DNA from 2 places in the Marinobacter sp. KM021 genome. Region 2 is predicted to be linked to the other one. Evidence: predicted binding sites of a transcription regulator. Region 2 holds the regulator's gene; the other holds the start of a gene.
What was found. The regulator LexA, encoded in region 2, represses DNA repair genes until DNA is damaged. The targets are predictions, from matches to a motif close to CTGTNTNNNNANACAG.
Positions count from the first base shown of each region.

Region 1: recA (recombinase RecA) is a predicted target of LexA. The motif match lies at 3,414-3,429, and genes of this name have one in related genera.

Region 1 covers NZ_CP136129.1:514,121-521,499, forward strand. The annotation lists gene mutS (DNA mismatch repair protein MutS) at 125-2,758, opposite strand; gene pncC (nicotinamide-nucleotide amidase) at 2,862-3,362, shown strand; gene recA (recombinase RecA) at 3,526-4,569, shown strand; gene RVM24_RS02515 (flavodoxin family protein) at 4,782-5,252, shown strand; gene RVM24_RS02520 (PilZ domain-containing protein) at 5,253-5,630, opposite strand; gene RVM24_RS02525 (Lon protease family protein) at 5,870-7,379, shown strand, end outside.
Region 2 covers NZ_CP136129.1:619,008-626,386, forward strand. The annotation lists gene RVM24_RS02925 (translocation/assembly module TamB domain-containing protein) at 1-306, shown strand, start outside; gene RVM24_RS02930 (SIMPL domain-containing protein) at 317-1,003, opposite strand; gene RVM24_RS02935 (gamma-glutamyl-gamma-aminobutyrate hydrolase family protein) at 1,006-1,749, opposite strand; gene RVM24_RS02940 (amidoligase family protein) at 1,742-2,743, opposite strand; gene lexA (transcriptional repressor LexA) at 2,910-3,518, shown strand; gene RVM24_RS02950 (cell division inhibitor SulA) at 3,559-4,050, shown strand; gene RVM24_RS02955 (hypothetical protein) at 4,057-4,317, opposite strand; gene RVM24_RS02960 (DUF6586 family protein) at 4,379-4,861, opposite strand; gene RVM24_RS02965 (DUF1329 domain-containing protein) at 5,084-6,442, shown strand; gene RVM24_RS02970 (hypothetical protein) at 6,533-6,862, shown strand; gene RVM24_RS02975 (sigma-54 dependent transcriptional regulator) at 6,933-7,379, shown strand, end outside.

The sequences.
Region 1 (7,379 bases), 100 kb from region 2:
GAGCCCTGATGTTCCGGCCCCATCTATAATTTTGTGCGCGATATTGTAGGGAGCGCCCCCCGCAGCCGCAAGCGTTGGGCTGCTATAACCTTATTACACAGATCAAGTTTGGCCCAGTTTCCTGTTATTTTGCCAGCAAAGCTTTCAGCTCATAGAGCTGATTGAGGGCATCCCGTGGTGAAAGTCCATCAATGTCCAGTTTTTGCAAGGCGTTCTCTACAACGCTCGGCTCCGCGCTGGCAAACATATCGCCCTGAAACACCGATTCCACGGCAGCCGGTTGTTTAGCCGTTTTAGGGGCTGGTGATGGCGCTGCAGCGGTACCGCCTGTAGCTCCCTTGGACGGGCCGGCGCTGCCTTCCAGATGCGCGAGCTGCGCCTTGGCATTGCGAATCACATCCTGGGGCACGCCCGCCAATTTGGCCACTTGAAGGCCATAACTCTGGCTGGCCGGGCCGTCGTGTACATTGTGCAGGAAAACGATGGAGTCGTCGTGCTCGGTGGCCGTCAGATGCACATTCACCGCATGTTCCAGGTCATCCGCCAGTTGGGTCAGTTCGAAGTAGTGGGTGGCGAACAGGGTGTAGCAACGAATGTCCTTGGCCAGGTGCTCAGCCGTGGCCCAGGCCAGCGACAGGCCGTCAAAAGTACTGGTGCCGCGGCCCACCTCATCCATCAGTACCAGGCTGTGATCGGTGGCGTTGTGCAGGATGTTGGCGGTTTCGGTCATTTCCACCATAAACGTGGAGCGGCCGCCGGCAATGTCATCGGAAGAGCCCATGCGGGTGAAAATCCGGTCTACCGGCCCCAGCACCGCCCGGTTGGCGGGCACAAAGCTGCCGGTGTAGGCCAGCAGGGCAATTAACGCAGCCTGGCGCATGTAGGTGGACTTACCGCCCATGTTCGGGCCGGTGATCACCAGCATTCGCCGCTTCGCATCCATCAGCAGGTTGTTCGGCACGAAGGGCTCGTCGAGCAGTTGTTCCACCACCGGATGGCGGCCTTCCTCCACATCAAAGCCCGGCTCTTCGGTGAATTCCGGAGCAGTGAAACGCAGGCTGGTGGCCCGCTCGGCAAAGTTGCTGAGCACATCCAGTTCCGCCAGGGCCTGGGCGGCGTCCTGCAGCGGTGCCAACTGCTCGGCGACGGTTTCCAATACGTCGTCGTACAGGCCTTTTTCCCGGGCCAGGGCCCGGCTCTTGGCGCTCAGGGCCTTGTCTTCAAATTCTTTCAGTTCCGGCGTGATGAACCGCTCGGCGTTTTTCAGGGTCTGGCGGCGGATGTAATCCACCGGCGCCTGGTCAGATTGGCCCCGGCTAATCTCGATGTAGTAACCGTGCACCCGGTTGTAGCCCACTTTCAGCGTGGAAATGCCGGTGCGTTCGCGCTCGCGGGTTTCCACATCCAACAGGTACTGGCCAGCGTTCTCGCTGATGTTGCGCAGTTCGTCCAGTTCTTCGTCGAAGCCTTGGGCAATCACGCCGCCGTCCCGGATCACCACGGGCGGGTTCTCGATAATGGCCCGCTCGAGCAGATCAGCCAGCTCCGGGTATTCGCCAATAACCGTGGCCAGCTTCACCAGGTGATGTGAGTTAACGGGCTTTAGAGCCTCCTGCAGCCCCGGTAAGGTCTGGAACGCATCCCGCAGGCGTGCGAGGTCCCGGGGGCGGGCTGAGCGCAGCGCGACTCGGGCCAGAATCCGCTCGATATCACCCACTTGCTTGAGCAGATCGTGGATTGGCTCGTAATGGAAGCCGTCCAGCAAAGCTGACACCGCCTGCTGGCGCTGGCGGACGACCTCCACATTCCTGAGCGGCCGGTTCAGCCAGCGGCGCAACTCCCGGGCGCCCATGGCCGTGGCCGTGCGGTCCATTACCCAGGCGAGGGTGTACTGCTGGCCGCCCATCAGGTTGGTGTCTATCTCCAGGTTGCGGCGGCTGGCGGCATCCAGGATCACCGCATCTTCCCGACGTTCACGGGTCAGTTTGCGGATGTGGGGCAGGGCGGTACGCTGGGTTTCCCGGGCGTACTGCAACAGGCAGCCGGCGGCACAGATTGCCAGGTGCAGGTCTTCGCAGCCGAAGCCGGTCAGGTCCTTAACCTGCAGCTGTTGGGTAATCACCCGCCGGGCGGAATCCATCTCAAACAACCAGGGGCCCTGGCGACGAACCCCGGTGAAGCCCTCCAGCACATCGCTGTAAGGGAAGTCCTCGCTGATCAGAATCTCCGCCGGCCGCAGGCGCTGCAGCTCCCCTTGCAGAGCTTCCAGGCTTTCCAGCTCTGCGACCGCAAACCGGCCACTGGAGATGTCCAGCGACGCGAAGCCGAACTGCTCCTTATGACTGAAAATCGACACCAACAGGTTGTCCCGCCGGTCTTCCAGAAACGCCTCGTCGCTCAGGGTGCCCGGTGTCACCACGCGCACCACCTGACGATCAACCGGCCCCTTACTGGTGGCCGGGTCGCCAATCTGCTCAGCAATGGCGATGGATTGACCTGCGCGCACCATGCGGGCAATGTAACCTTCAGCCGCATGGAAAGGCACGCCCGCCATCGGGATGGGGTTGCCCCCGGACTGGCCGCGGGCAGTCAGGGTAATGTCCAGAAGTTCCGCTGCTTTCTTGGCGTCGTCGTAAAACAGCTCATAGAAATCACCCATGCGATAAAACACCAGCTCGTTCGGGTGTTCCCGCTTGATCTTCAGGTACTGCTGCATCATCGGGGTGTGCTTGGAAAGATCGGTCTGGGCTACTGACATGGGTTTGTCCGGTTGATCGTACTTTTGGGTGAAAGCGGGGATTGTAAGAAAATAATGCCCGTGATGAAACGAAGGGTTTGGCAACAGACACAGGGAGATTGTTATGCAGGCCTCTGACCAACAACTGGAGAGCGCTGGAAACACGCTGGGTGAATGGCTCGTCGAGCACGGTAAAACCATCGCCACCGCCGAAAGCTGTACCGGCGGCTGGGTGGCCAAAGTGCTGACTGACCGGGCGGGGTCGTCTGCGTACCTGATGGCCGGGTTGGTGACCTACAGCAACGAGGCGAAACAGGCCATTCTGGGGGTTGAAGAATCGGTGCTCGCCGAGCATGGCGCGGTGAGCGAGCCAGTGGTTCGCCAGATGGTCGCCGGTGCCGTCCGCGCTGCGGACGCTGACATAGCCGTGGCCATCAGCGGCATTGCAGGCCCAGGTGGCGGCACTGATGAAAAGCCCGTAGGCACCGTATGGTTCGCCTGGGGCACCGGCCCGGACCGCATCGAAACCAGCACGCAGTGCTTTGACGGCGACCGGGATCAGGTGCGCCGAAAGTCGGTTTTGTATGTTCTGCAAGGGGTTACGGAGTTTCTGAAAACACTGTGACGTTTTTCACCCGGGCAGGGGTTGGTCTCAGCGAAGGCTTATGTTTTAATACTGTTCAAATATACAGGAAAACACTGGATGCCTCCGGTGTCATCGCTTTGAATTTCGCTGCTGTCGGCCCAATCGCGGCTCAGCAGCCCCGGCAAATGAGGGTCAGGTACCAATGGAAGACAATCGCAAGAAAGCACTCAGCGCAGCACTCGGCCAGATTGAGCGCCAGTTCGGCAAAGGTGCCGTGATGAAAATGGGCGACCAGCCCCGTGAAGCCATTCCTGCGGTATCCACCGGTTCCCTCGGGCTGGACGTAGCCCTGGGTATTGGCGGCCTGCCTTACGGCCGGATCGTTGAAATCTACGGCCCGGAAAGCTCCGGTAAAACCACACTGACCCTTCAGGTGATTGCGGAAGCCCAGAAGGCTGGCAAAACCTGCGCCTTCATCGACGCCGAGCACGCGCTCGACCCCATCTACGCAGAAAAGCTGGGCGTAAACGTAGACGACCTGCTGGTGTCCCAGCCAGACACCGGCGAACAGGCCCTGGAAATCGCCGACATGCTGGTGCGCTCCAACGCCATCGACGTGATCATCGTCGACTCCGTTGCCGCACTGACACCGAAAGCCGAAATCGAAGGCGAGATGGGCGACAGCCACGTAGGCCTCCAGGCCCGCCTGATGTCCCAGGCCCTGCGTAAACTGACCGGCAACGTCAAACACGCCAACTGCCTGATGGTCTTCATCAACCAGATCCGTATGAAAATCGGCGTCATGTTCGGCAGCCCGGAAACCACCACCGGCGGTAACGCCCTGAAATTCTACTCCTCCGTACGCCTGGACATCCGCCGCATCGGTGCTGTCAAAGAGGGCGACGAAGTGGTCGGTAACGAAACCCGCGTAAAAGTCGTCAAGAACAAGGTATCTCCGCCCTTCAAACAGGCCGAGTTCCAGATCATGTACGGCAAGGGCATCTACCACATGGCCGAAGTTCTGGACATGGGCGTAAAAGAAGGCTTCGTCGACAAATCCGGCGCCTGGTACGCCTACAACGGCGACAAAATCGGTCAGGGCAAAGCCAACGCCTGCAAGTTCCTGGAAGAGAACATGGATATCGCCAACGAAATCGAAGCCAAGGTTCGCGACAAACTGATGCCCAAGCCGGTGAAGAAAGAAGCGGCCGAGGCGCCGGTGGAAGCGAGTGGCGAGTTGCTGTAACCCGCTTCATACGGCTCTATGCGGCATTGATACGTTGGACGGCATATTCGGAGCCTAGCGAGTTGTGGCAGGGACCCCCTCACGGGAATCTCGTAGGCCATGGATGGCCGGAGCGAAGCGCACATGGATGTGCTCGTAGCGTTTCCCGTGAGGGGGTTCCTGCCACAACTCATGCTCCATGAGTTAACGGCAAGAAGGGAGTCGGACGGCAAATGTCTAGCAAAAAGAGACTACTCATCGTAGCCCACGCCCCATCCCCAAATACCCTGAAACTCCGTAACGCCATAGAAAAAGGCGCCCGTAACCCCGACATCGAAGCCGTAGAAGTGGTGGTAAAAGCCCCACTCGATGCCGGCCCCGAAGACATCCTCGCCTGCGACGCCATCATCCTCGGTACCACCGAAAACCTCGGCTACATGTCCGGCGCCCTCAAAGACTTCTTCGACCGAAGCTACTATCCGTGCCTCGAGAAAACCCAGGGCCTGCCCTTTGCCTACTACATCCGCGCCGGCCACGACGGCACCGGCACCCGCCGCGCCATCGACAGCATCACCACCGGATTACGCTGGAAACGCATACAGGAGCCATTGCTGTGCAGGGGAGATTACAGGGATGAATTCGAGCAACAGTGCGAGGAACTGGGCATGTACGTGGCGGCCAGCCTGGATGCTGGCCTGATCTGATTAACTGGCGAACCGGTTGTAAAAACCCTCAATCCGGGAAAGCGCATTGTCGATCGCTCTCGAGTAGCCTTTCTTGTCGAGACAGTAGCTGAACTGCAGACTCACACGGAAGCCCGTCTGAAACGGCTGGCACGACACCACTCGGGCATCAATGCGCGACTCGCTGATGTATTTACCCTCAATATCCAGGAACAAATGCGCGCCGGAGTCTACCGGCCGAGGGCACAGCACCGCCATACCGTAACGATTGAGGTCCAGGCAGGTTACCGCCACTGGCTGCTTCCCGCGACCAAAGAACGCCCTCTCACGGAGTTGCACCCTGAGACACGACGCCGAAAAACGATCCTTGATGCGGCGATCTGCGGAATAATTCGTCATTGCTTTGACCATCACCCGTATTGTACTTGTTGTGTCCGGAATCCGTCCGGGCATGGAAGTGTAGTAATCGACGGCCTGCCTGAAAAATGACCAAGGGGGAATTTGTGACCCGGTTGGCATATTGTCACGAATCCGGCCTCTTCCGATAAATGCGGCGCGGATAGGCGACAGCTTGAAGCTCAAACACTACAATGCGAGCGATAGTTACTACTCAAAACCGAACTCAACGGGAATCGAACTTGAAGTCATTGCCCTTGCATCAGCTCTACAAAGCCTGCGTTCTTAAAGATCTGCCATTCAAAACCACCCGGCAACTGGAGCCGCTGGCCGAGATTGTTGGCCAGAACCGCGCCCAGGAAGCGGTGCGTTTTGCGCTCGCCATGCCCCACGGTGGTTATAACGTGTATGCGGTCGGTCGCAATGGCTTGGGTAAGCGCACCATGATGCTCCGGTACCTTGAACACCACGTCGATACCGAACAGCAGAGCCACGACTGGTGTTACGTGGCCAACTTCGATGAGCCACGCAATCCGCGTCTGCTGCAACTGCCGGCAGGGATGGGTACCCAGCTCAAGCAGGACATGGACAAGCTGATGTCCCGGTTGGTGAAGGTGATTCCCCAGACGTTTGACAGTGACAGTTTCCTGGAGCGCTCCGAGCACCTCAAGAACGAGTACGGCAAAAAGCAGGAAGACGAGCTCGAGAAAGTCGCCAAGCAGGCGCGGCGCAAGAAAGTCAGCCTCACGGTAACCACACCGGGTGGCTATCGGCTGGTTGCCATGAATGGCGATGAGCCCCACACCGTGGAGAGCTTCCAGGCGCTTACCGATGAGCAGCGTGACAAGTTTGAAGACACCATCAACGCCCTTGAAAAGAAGCTCCGCCAGGCCCTTCGCAAGCTGGCCGATTGGGAGCAGGAGTACGCCGAGAAGCAACAGGCATTGAATCAGGAAACTCTCGAAGGCATTTCCGGTCACCAGATCGATGAGCTAGTCAAACGCTACAGTGACCAGCCAGACGTGGTTTCCTATCTTGAGGCCGTTCGCAAAGACCTGGTCGACAACCTGGATATCTTCCTTGAGGACGATGAAGAGCAGGCGGCGATCGCCTACGCCTCACTGGACAAGAAAACGCCCCGGCGCTACGTGATCAATGTGCTGGTGCACCAGAAAACCAATGAAGTGCCGGTGGTGGTGGAAGACAATCCCACCTACCACAACCTGTTCGGGTACGTGGAGAACGTCACGTTCAAAGGCACCGTGTTCACCGACTTCTCCCTGATTCGACCGGGCAGTCTGCACAAGGCCAATGGCGGTTACCTGCTGATGGATGCCATCAAGGTGCTGGAGCAGCCGTTTGTCTGGGACGGTCTGAAGCGCGCCCTGCGCTCCCGCACCCTGCAGATCAATTCCCTGGAGCGGGAGCTGACGCTTTCAGGGACCATTTCAATTGAGCCGGAAGCCGTACCTCTGGATGTTAAAATCGTGCTGTTTGGCGATCGCGAAACCTGGATGCTGCTGCAGGAATACGATTCCGAGTTTGCCGAGCTGTTCCGGGTGACGGCCGATTTCGAAAACGAGATGTACCGTACCGAGGAGAGCCAGCTGCTGTATGCCAAGTTCATTGCCAGTCTGGTGGTGGAGAAGAAGCTGCTGCACTGCACCAATAAAGCGGTGGCCCGTATAATCGAGCACAGCGCTCGCATGGCCGAACATCAGAACAGGCTCTCGCTGCATGCAGCGGACATCG
Region 2 (7,379 bases):
GACGACGGTCAGATGGCGCAAGCTGCTCTGTCGCTGGGGCTGACCCAGGCAAGCCGCCTGACCCAGGGCATTGGAGACGAGTTGGGCATTCGCAATCTCACCCTGGAAACTGAAGGTTCCGGGGATGAGGCTTCGGTGGTGGCCAGCGGATACATAACCGATGAATTGAGCCTGAGGTACGGCGTCGGGATATTCGAACCGATCACCACGGTCGCACTGCGTTATGATCTGGGCCGGTATTTCTATCTGGAGGCGGCCAGTGGTCTGGCCGCCTCACTGGATATCTTCTACACTCGGGATTTCTGATCGACGGTTGTTAATCCAGGTTAAAGGTGGCGTTGACGCTGGCCTGGATTTCCCGGGGGGCGATACTGGAAACGGTATCGCTGGCGGATTTTGCTTCTGCCATCATCATGGGCATCGGGCGGTGCCCGCCATTGATGTTGATGGTTTTCACCTCACCACAGGTTTTGCCCAATTGCTTCGCCACAAAGGCACACCGGCTGCGAGCATCCTCGATGGCCCTGGCCAGAGCCTGGCGTTGCAGACGCTCTTCGTCGGAATGGAAAAACTGGTGTTCGCTGAGATGGTATTGCAGGCCGACCTTGTGGGCCTGTTCCAGCAGGGGGTTCAGGAGTTCAAGATTGTCGATGGAAAAGCTGACCGTCTGGCTTGCCACCGCCATTCGCTCCGGTTGTTGCCCACGCTCCTGAACCGGTAGCGACCGGGTATACAGGTTAACGTTGGCGTCTGAGTAGTCCACCAGTTGGTCGCGCATGCCCTGTATGGCCTTGCGCCATTGCTCCATGGTCTCGGAAAGGCGATCGGAAGCCCGTTCTGGCAGGTTGTGCTCGGCACTGGCGGTAAATTGCAAACGGGCGCTGTCCGGAGTGTAGCGAATGCTGCCCTCGCCACTCAGGCTCACTTCGCCAGCGGAAACGGCCAGTGGCGCGAATGAAGCCACGAACACCGTTGCGGCCAGAGCTTTGGTGTATTTTTTCATGATCAGTCTCCTTGTTGGCCAAAGGCCATATCTTGGCTTTGCAGCCGCTGCAGTTTCCGAGCCCGGGCGGCGTGCACAAAGTGGCTGAAAATCCGCCGGTGGCCGGTGTGATACAGCAGGTATTCCGGATGCCACTGAACCCCCATCAACCATTGTTGCCCGGTGTTTTCGATGGCCTGCACAAACAGGTCGTTGTCCAGTGCCGTAACCCTGAGATTCCGCCCCAGGTGTTTAATCGCCTGGCTGTGAATACGGTTCGCACCAATCAGGGTGCTGTGCATCAGCCGGCCTATCCGGCTGTCCTGGACCAGCTGGACTGTTTGAAGGGGGAGCAGCAAAGGGCGGTGACGGGTTTTCATTCGCAGCGGGGTCACGTTCTGGCACAGCGACCCGCCATGAAAGACATTGATGAACTGGGCGCCGCGGCATATACCCAGTACCGGAATGTCTATTTCCTCGGCTTGCTTGAGCAGCCTGAAGTCGGTTTCGTCCCGTTTCAGGTCGTATCTTGCGGTCACTTGTGGCTGTTGGCCATAGCGGTTGGGGTGCACGTGGGTGCCACCAGACAGCACCAGGCCATCGAGCAGGGAGACGTCCGTGCTGGATCCGGGGCGAATGTAGTGCGTGTGGGCACCGTGCAGCCGCAGGCCCAGATTGATCAGTCTGTGGGCGGTGCTGCGCCGGGCGGGGCCGCTGATGCCAATGGTGATCCCCGGCGATTCTGGTGCTTCCTGGGTCTCAGACATAACCGCGCTGTTCAAGCCATTGTTCCGTGGTGTCACGCCATGAGCGGGTGAGGTTGCGAAAACTGAATGTCTGGGCTTCGCGGAACAGTTCCCTGAGTTCTTTCAGGTGCTCTGGATGGTTTGCGATCTGCTCCAGTACCACCCAGTCGTTCCAGACCGTGGAGAAATGCCATCGGGGGTTGTCGATATCGCAATCGGGTAACCGGTAGTGCAGCGTCGGCCGGCTCTTGATTCTCGGGTCGTCTACATAGTCGTGCAACAGCTCTGAATCCATGTGTGCAAACAGTGGCAGAAGATCCAGGGCCTTGTTCCGCGTCGGGTTGAAGTTCAGATAGTCTTTCATCAGCGAGGCCTGGTCGGGAGCGTAATTTTCCGCCATCAGCATATCCGTGTAACGGCTGCTCCAGGGCTCGATGTAAGTGGTAAATTTTCGGCTTATGTCAATCTGATGCCGGGATTTGAGCCAGTCATAAAGTGCCGCGAAGGCCTGCAGGTAGGTGACAATGGTTGCGGGTTCCAGGTCCGGCAGTTCGGGATTGAGTTGCAGGCCGAAAGCAAAATAAATCGCTTCCCTGCTGCCTTCCGCGCCAAGGTCGCGAAGCTGGTCTACCAGTTCCTCTATCAGGTCCAGTCTGGAAAAGGGCAGAGGCGGCCCGACAATCTCAAGAGGCACAATGCGCTCTGCAGCAAAATCGATGACATCCATGGCGTGGGTGCCCAGCTCGCGGATTGACTCGGGCAGGCGTTCGTCCGCCAGGTCAAGATCCTTCACGGGGTCAGAGTCCAGCTCAATGGTGAAGGTTCCGGCGTCAGTCTCCAGGCTGGTGACATAACGCGACTCCAGCTCCGGGGTGCCCTTGAGCAGGCGGGCGACATGTTCGACCAGTTCATCGTAGCCCAGTCCGGAGAGTTCAATCTCCACGCCAACTCTACGCTCTTCTCCTTGATGATTACGAAGCCGCTCCGGCATCGCACAACGCTCTGTCGAATTCATTGGCACCTTGCATCCATATAATTCACGGACTTAAACCATAACACACCGATATGCTGCGGCCCGATTACATGGCAGAAAATTTCAATCGGGCTTTACACTGGATAAAACACTGTATATAGTCAAATCACTGTATATAAAACCAGGATGAAAAACCCGGAGTACATGCATGAAGCTGACCGCGCGACAGTCCCAGGTGCTGGATATCATCCGGCGTTACGTAGACGAAACCGGTTACCCGCCAACGCGGGCAGAAATCGCTGCCGAACTGGGGTTCCGCTCCGCCAATGCGGCAGAGGAGCACTTGCGGGCCCTGGCCAGGAAAGGCGCCATCGAAATGGTGCCCGGTGCCAGCCGGGGGATTCGACTGCCGGAAGTGGAGCAGGACCCGGGGTTACCGGTTGTCGGCCAGGTTGCGGCGGGCAGCCCGATTCTCGCCCAGGAACACATTGAAGAGCACTGCACTTTGCAGCCGGAATTTTTCTCGCCATCCGCCGATTACCTGCTCCGGGTGCGCGGCATGAGCATGAAAGACATTGGCATTCTCGACGGTGATCTGCTCGCAGTGCATCGCACTCAGGATGTCCATAACGGGCAGGTGGTTGTTGCCAGGGTTGGTGAAGAAGTGACGGTAAAGCGGTTTCGCAGGGACGGCTCAAAGGTCTGGTTGATTGCGGAAAACGAAGAGTTTGCCCCGATTGAAATTGATCTGGCTGAACAGGAGTTGTTTATCGAAGGTCTGGGTGTGGGCGTGATCCGCCGATCAGATTTGCATTGATAACCAGCAATAAGAAACGATTAGCGCAGGTAGGTGAGCAATGGAACAGTTAAGCTTCACTCAGAACATGGCGTTCCAGCCGGCGGCCATCATGCCCGCCCGCACGGTGTCTACAGGAAAAGCACGGTCCACAGCCCTTCACTCATCGTCAGACGTCGGTCGGGGAACCAGGGATTTTGGCGGTAACGTGACGGAAATTATTCTTCCTGAAGGCCAGGTAGAGAACGTCCAGTTGCTGCTCCCTATGCTCACCCAGCTGAACCAGGAGAAGCGCTGGCTGGCACTGATTGACCCGCCACAGTCCTTGGTTGGCAAGTGGCAGAAAATGCACGGTATTGTGGCCAGTGAATTGCTGGTATTGCGCTCAACCAACGATTACTCAGCACAGCAGCTGGCTGAGCGTGCTTTGAGTGCCGGTACCTGTCATGCGGTGGTGCTCTGGACTAACAAGCTCGGGCGTTCAGCCTTTGAGTCCCTTCAAAAGGCTTCGGCGCAAGGTAGCAGCCACGGCGTGGTGCTGCGTCATCGGTAAAGGAGTTCAGTGGAGGGTGTATTGGGGCTGGGGTTCGGCCAGATCATTGTCGTCATCGTCCCAGTCAATATCGTGTGCGATATTGCCGGCGGCCTCAATCCCTGCCGCAATCATCGCCTTGGCTACGCTCATGTCGCGGTCTTCCATCATTTCCCTGGCCTCCTGCGAGAAGGAAATGCGCACCAACGGCGCTGCGTCGTCATCAATGCGGCGCAAGGCGTAGTCGCCATTGGCAAGTTGTACGATTTCAAAAAACGATGGTGACATTCGTTCAACCTTTGTCTTGGTGTATTCGATTCGGTGTGGGAATTTAACCAACAGGGTGGGGCTACCACTCGCTGTGTTGTTCCTCAAGCCGTTTGGCCAGTTCAGTCATGGCCGTCAGGGTCTTTCTAAGTGTGGCGGCGGACCGGTTCGGGCCCTGTTCGACTGAAACCGCGATGATATTCTCTTCGGTAACATTCTTGCGTGTGGTCGGAGGCTGGCTCAAAGCCGATTCAACCTGATCAAGATGGTTCCACCAGCTTCCCGATGTCTCTGCCAGTTCTCTCAAAAGCCGGGTCTCGTGTACCTCGTAAGGAAACAGTGTTTCCAGTTCTGCCAGTGTCTGCGGTTTTTCGGCTTTGTGCTGATGGTATCGCGCAATCATCACCAGCAGCGTTCGCCTTGCCCGTAGCAGGAGCTCGGCGGAGCCCTGAGACAGCGCTTCCGTTTCCGCAGCGGAGCGCTTGGTGTCCGACTCAAGCCTGGCGAGTAAGGTGTTGGCCAGAAAAAGCTTTTGGGCTACCAGTGAGTACCATTGTGATGCCATCTACCACCCGCACTACGTGAGCGTTCAAGAGTCCAATCAGAACAACCGCCAGAGTCTATCATTTTTGCGCGCAAATTTCTCCTCCCCTGGGCTCCCCGTAGTAGCTGCATTTCACAAGAAACTACAAACAATCACTTGAAACGGTCGTTTGAAACTGGCAAAAAGGCGCACAGATTGAACAAGCTTTGATCGTCTTGTGGTCCATTATTGGAGGTAATAAGGATGCGGAACCGGATAATTGCTGCTATTGCAGCGGCGGTATTGGGGTGTTCAGGTCCGGCCTTGGCAAAGGTGTCGCCGGCAGAGGCCGAGCGTTTGAAGAATGATCTCACGCCGGTGGGTGCAGAGCGGGCGGGTAACGAGTCTGGCACCATTCCGGCTTGGACTGGCGGGTTGGCTTCACCCCCGGCCAATTGGCGCGAAGGCACCGTAGAGATTAACCCGTTCCCGGAAGACGAAGCGCTGTACGTTATTACCCGTGACAATCTGGACCAGTACCGGGACATACTGTCGGACGGCCACATTCAGATGCTGGAGCAATACGGCCCGGAATTTTTCATGCCGGTGTACCAGGCCCGCCGAACAGCAGCGTTCCCCGAGCATGTCTACGAGAAGTTTTACCAGAACGCACTGACAGCTGAACTTCTGGATAACGGTAACGGTGTTCGAGACACCATCATGACCAGTCCGTTCCCCATTCCACAGAACGGCCTGGAAGCGATCTGGAACCATATTCTCCGGTACCGGGGTGAGGAACTGTCGTTCCGCAGTGCATCGGCTACGCCGCAGCGGGACGGCTCGTTCAACCCGGTCGTTAACCAGTACGACTATTTCTTCGCCTACAGTCGCCCCGGTGCTGAGCTGGAAGACATTGATAACAAGATTTTCTACCTGAAAACCGAAACCGTCGCGCCGTCCAGCCTGGCTGGCACTATTACCCTGGTTCATGAAACCCTTGACCAGGTTCGCTCACCGCGACTGGCATGGCGTTACGATTCCGGTTCCCGCCGTTTGCGCCGGTCCCCGAATCTGGCCTATGAGACGGATCTGCCGAACTCATCGTCACTGCGTTCAGTCGACCAGAAGGACATGTACAACGGTGCCCCTAACCAGTACGACTGGGAACTCAAGGGCAAGCGTGAACTGATCGTTCCCTACAACGCCTACAAACTGCACGATGAAAGTGTTCGTCCAAATGACGTGATCCGGCCGAACCACATCAATCAGGACCTGACCCGATACGAGCTTCACCGGGTGTGGGTAGTCGAGGCGAAGCGACGCACCGGCATCAGCCATATCTATGATCGCCGCGTTTACTACATTGATGAGGACAGCTGGCAGATTCTGGCCACGGAAGAATATAACGAGGCTGGCGAACTCTGGCGTGTATCCGAAGCCCACAACATTGTCTATTACAGTGTGCCGGTCTTCTGGACCACCATGGAAATGACGTATGATCTGAAAGCACAGCGTTACTACATCGATGGCCTGGATAACGGCTACCCGGCCTATAATTTTGAGCCTGGGTATCGGGGCAACGAATTTACCGCTGCCGCCGCCCGCAGGGCCGCGCGCCGGTAAACCTTCCCCGGGTGCTGCCTGCTTATGGGCAGCACCCGCCTCAACCGACTGCCAGGCTCCGACATCCTGTTGAAATGTGGAGTACATCCCATGGCAGACCCCCAGGCTCTTCTTGAAAGTCTTGATCAACTCCGGTCCGAGCTGGACCAGGCCCTCGCTGCCCAGGACTGGGAGCAACTTGCGGAACTGAATGCCCGCGTTAAACCCGCAATTGAACCGTTAATGGTGGAGCTGGAACAGGGGCGCATCGATCCGGCCCTGATCAGGGACCGCCTGGACGCTTTGAATCAGTTCGTGGAAGCGGCAAACCAGGCTGCGGTCAAGGCCCGGGATGAAGCCCGGGAATCGCTCAAGGGCGTCAATGAAAACCGTACGGCGGCCCGTGCTTATCAGAACGTTTCAACAAACCGCCAAAGATAGCGTCATAAAATTGACTCCTGAGCTTATACAGTCTTAAATACCGCACAAATTCCCAAAGAGATTCTCGTGAATGTCCAAAAATAACAAAGTGCTGGTGCTGAGTGAGGATGACTCCAGGCGCAGGGACCTGATCACCATTCTCGAATTTGTCGGCGAAGAGCAGGTGCTGGCCGGTGACGAAGCATTGGCGCTTTTGGAGAGTGACGACGAGCAGACCAAAGAAAGTATCGGCGTAGCCGTGATCAACGGCGAAGAAGCCGCCAGCACCGCGCATGTTCAGAGGGTGTGCAAACTGGCCCAGGGGCTACCGATTCTTCTGGTGGGTGACCCGGATCTCAAGGGCGTGTCAGAAGACGATGCGAACCGCATTATCGCCAGGATGGAATGGCCCCTGAACTACACCAAGTTTGTGGATTCACTCTACCGGGCCCAGATCTACCACGACCAGTTCAGTCGCAGCAAGGAGCGGGGGCAGCAGCGGGGTGTTCAGTTGTTCCGCAGTCTGGTGGGCACCAGT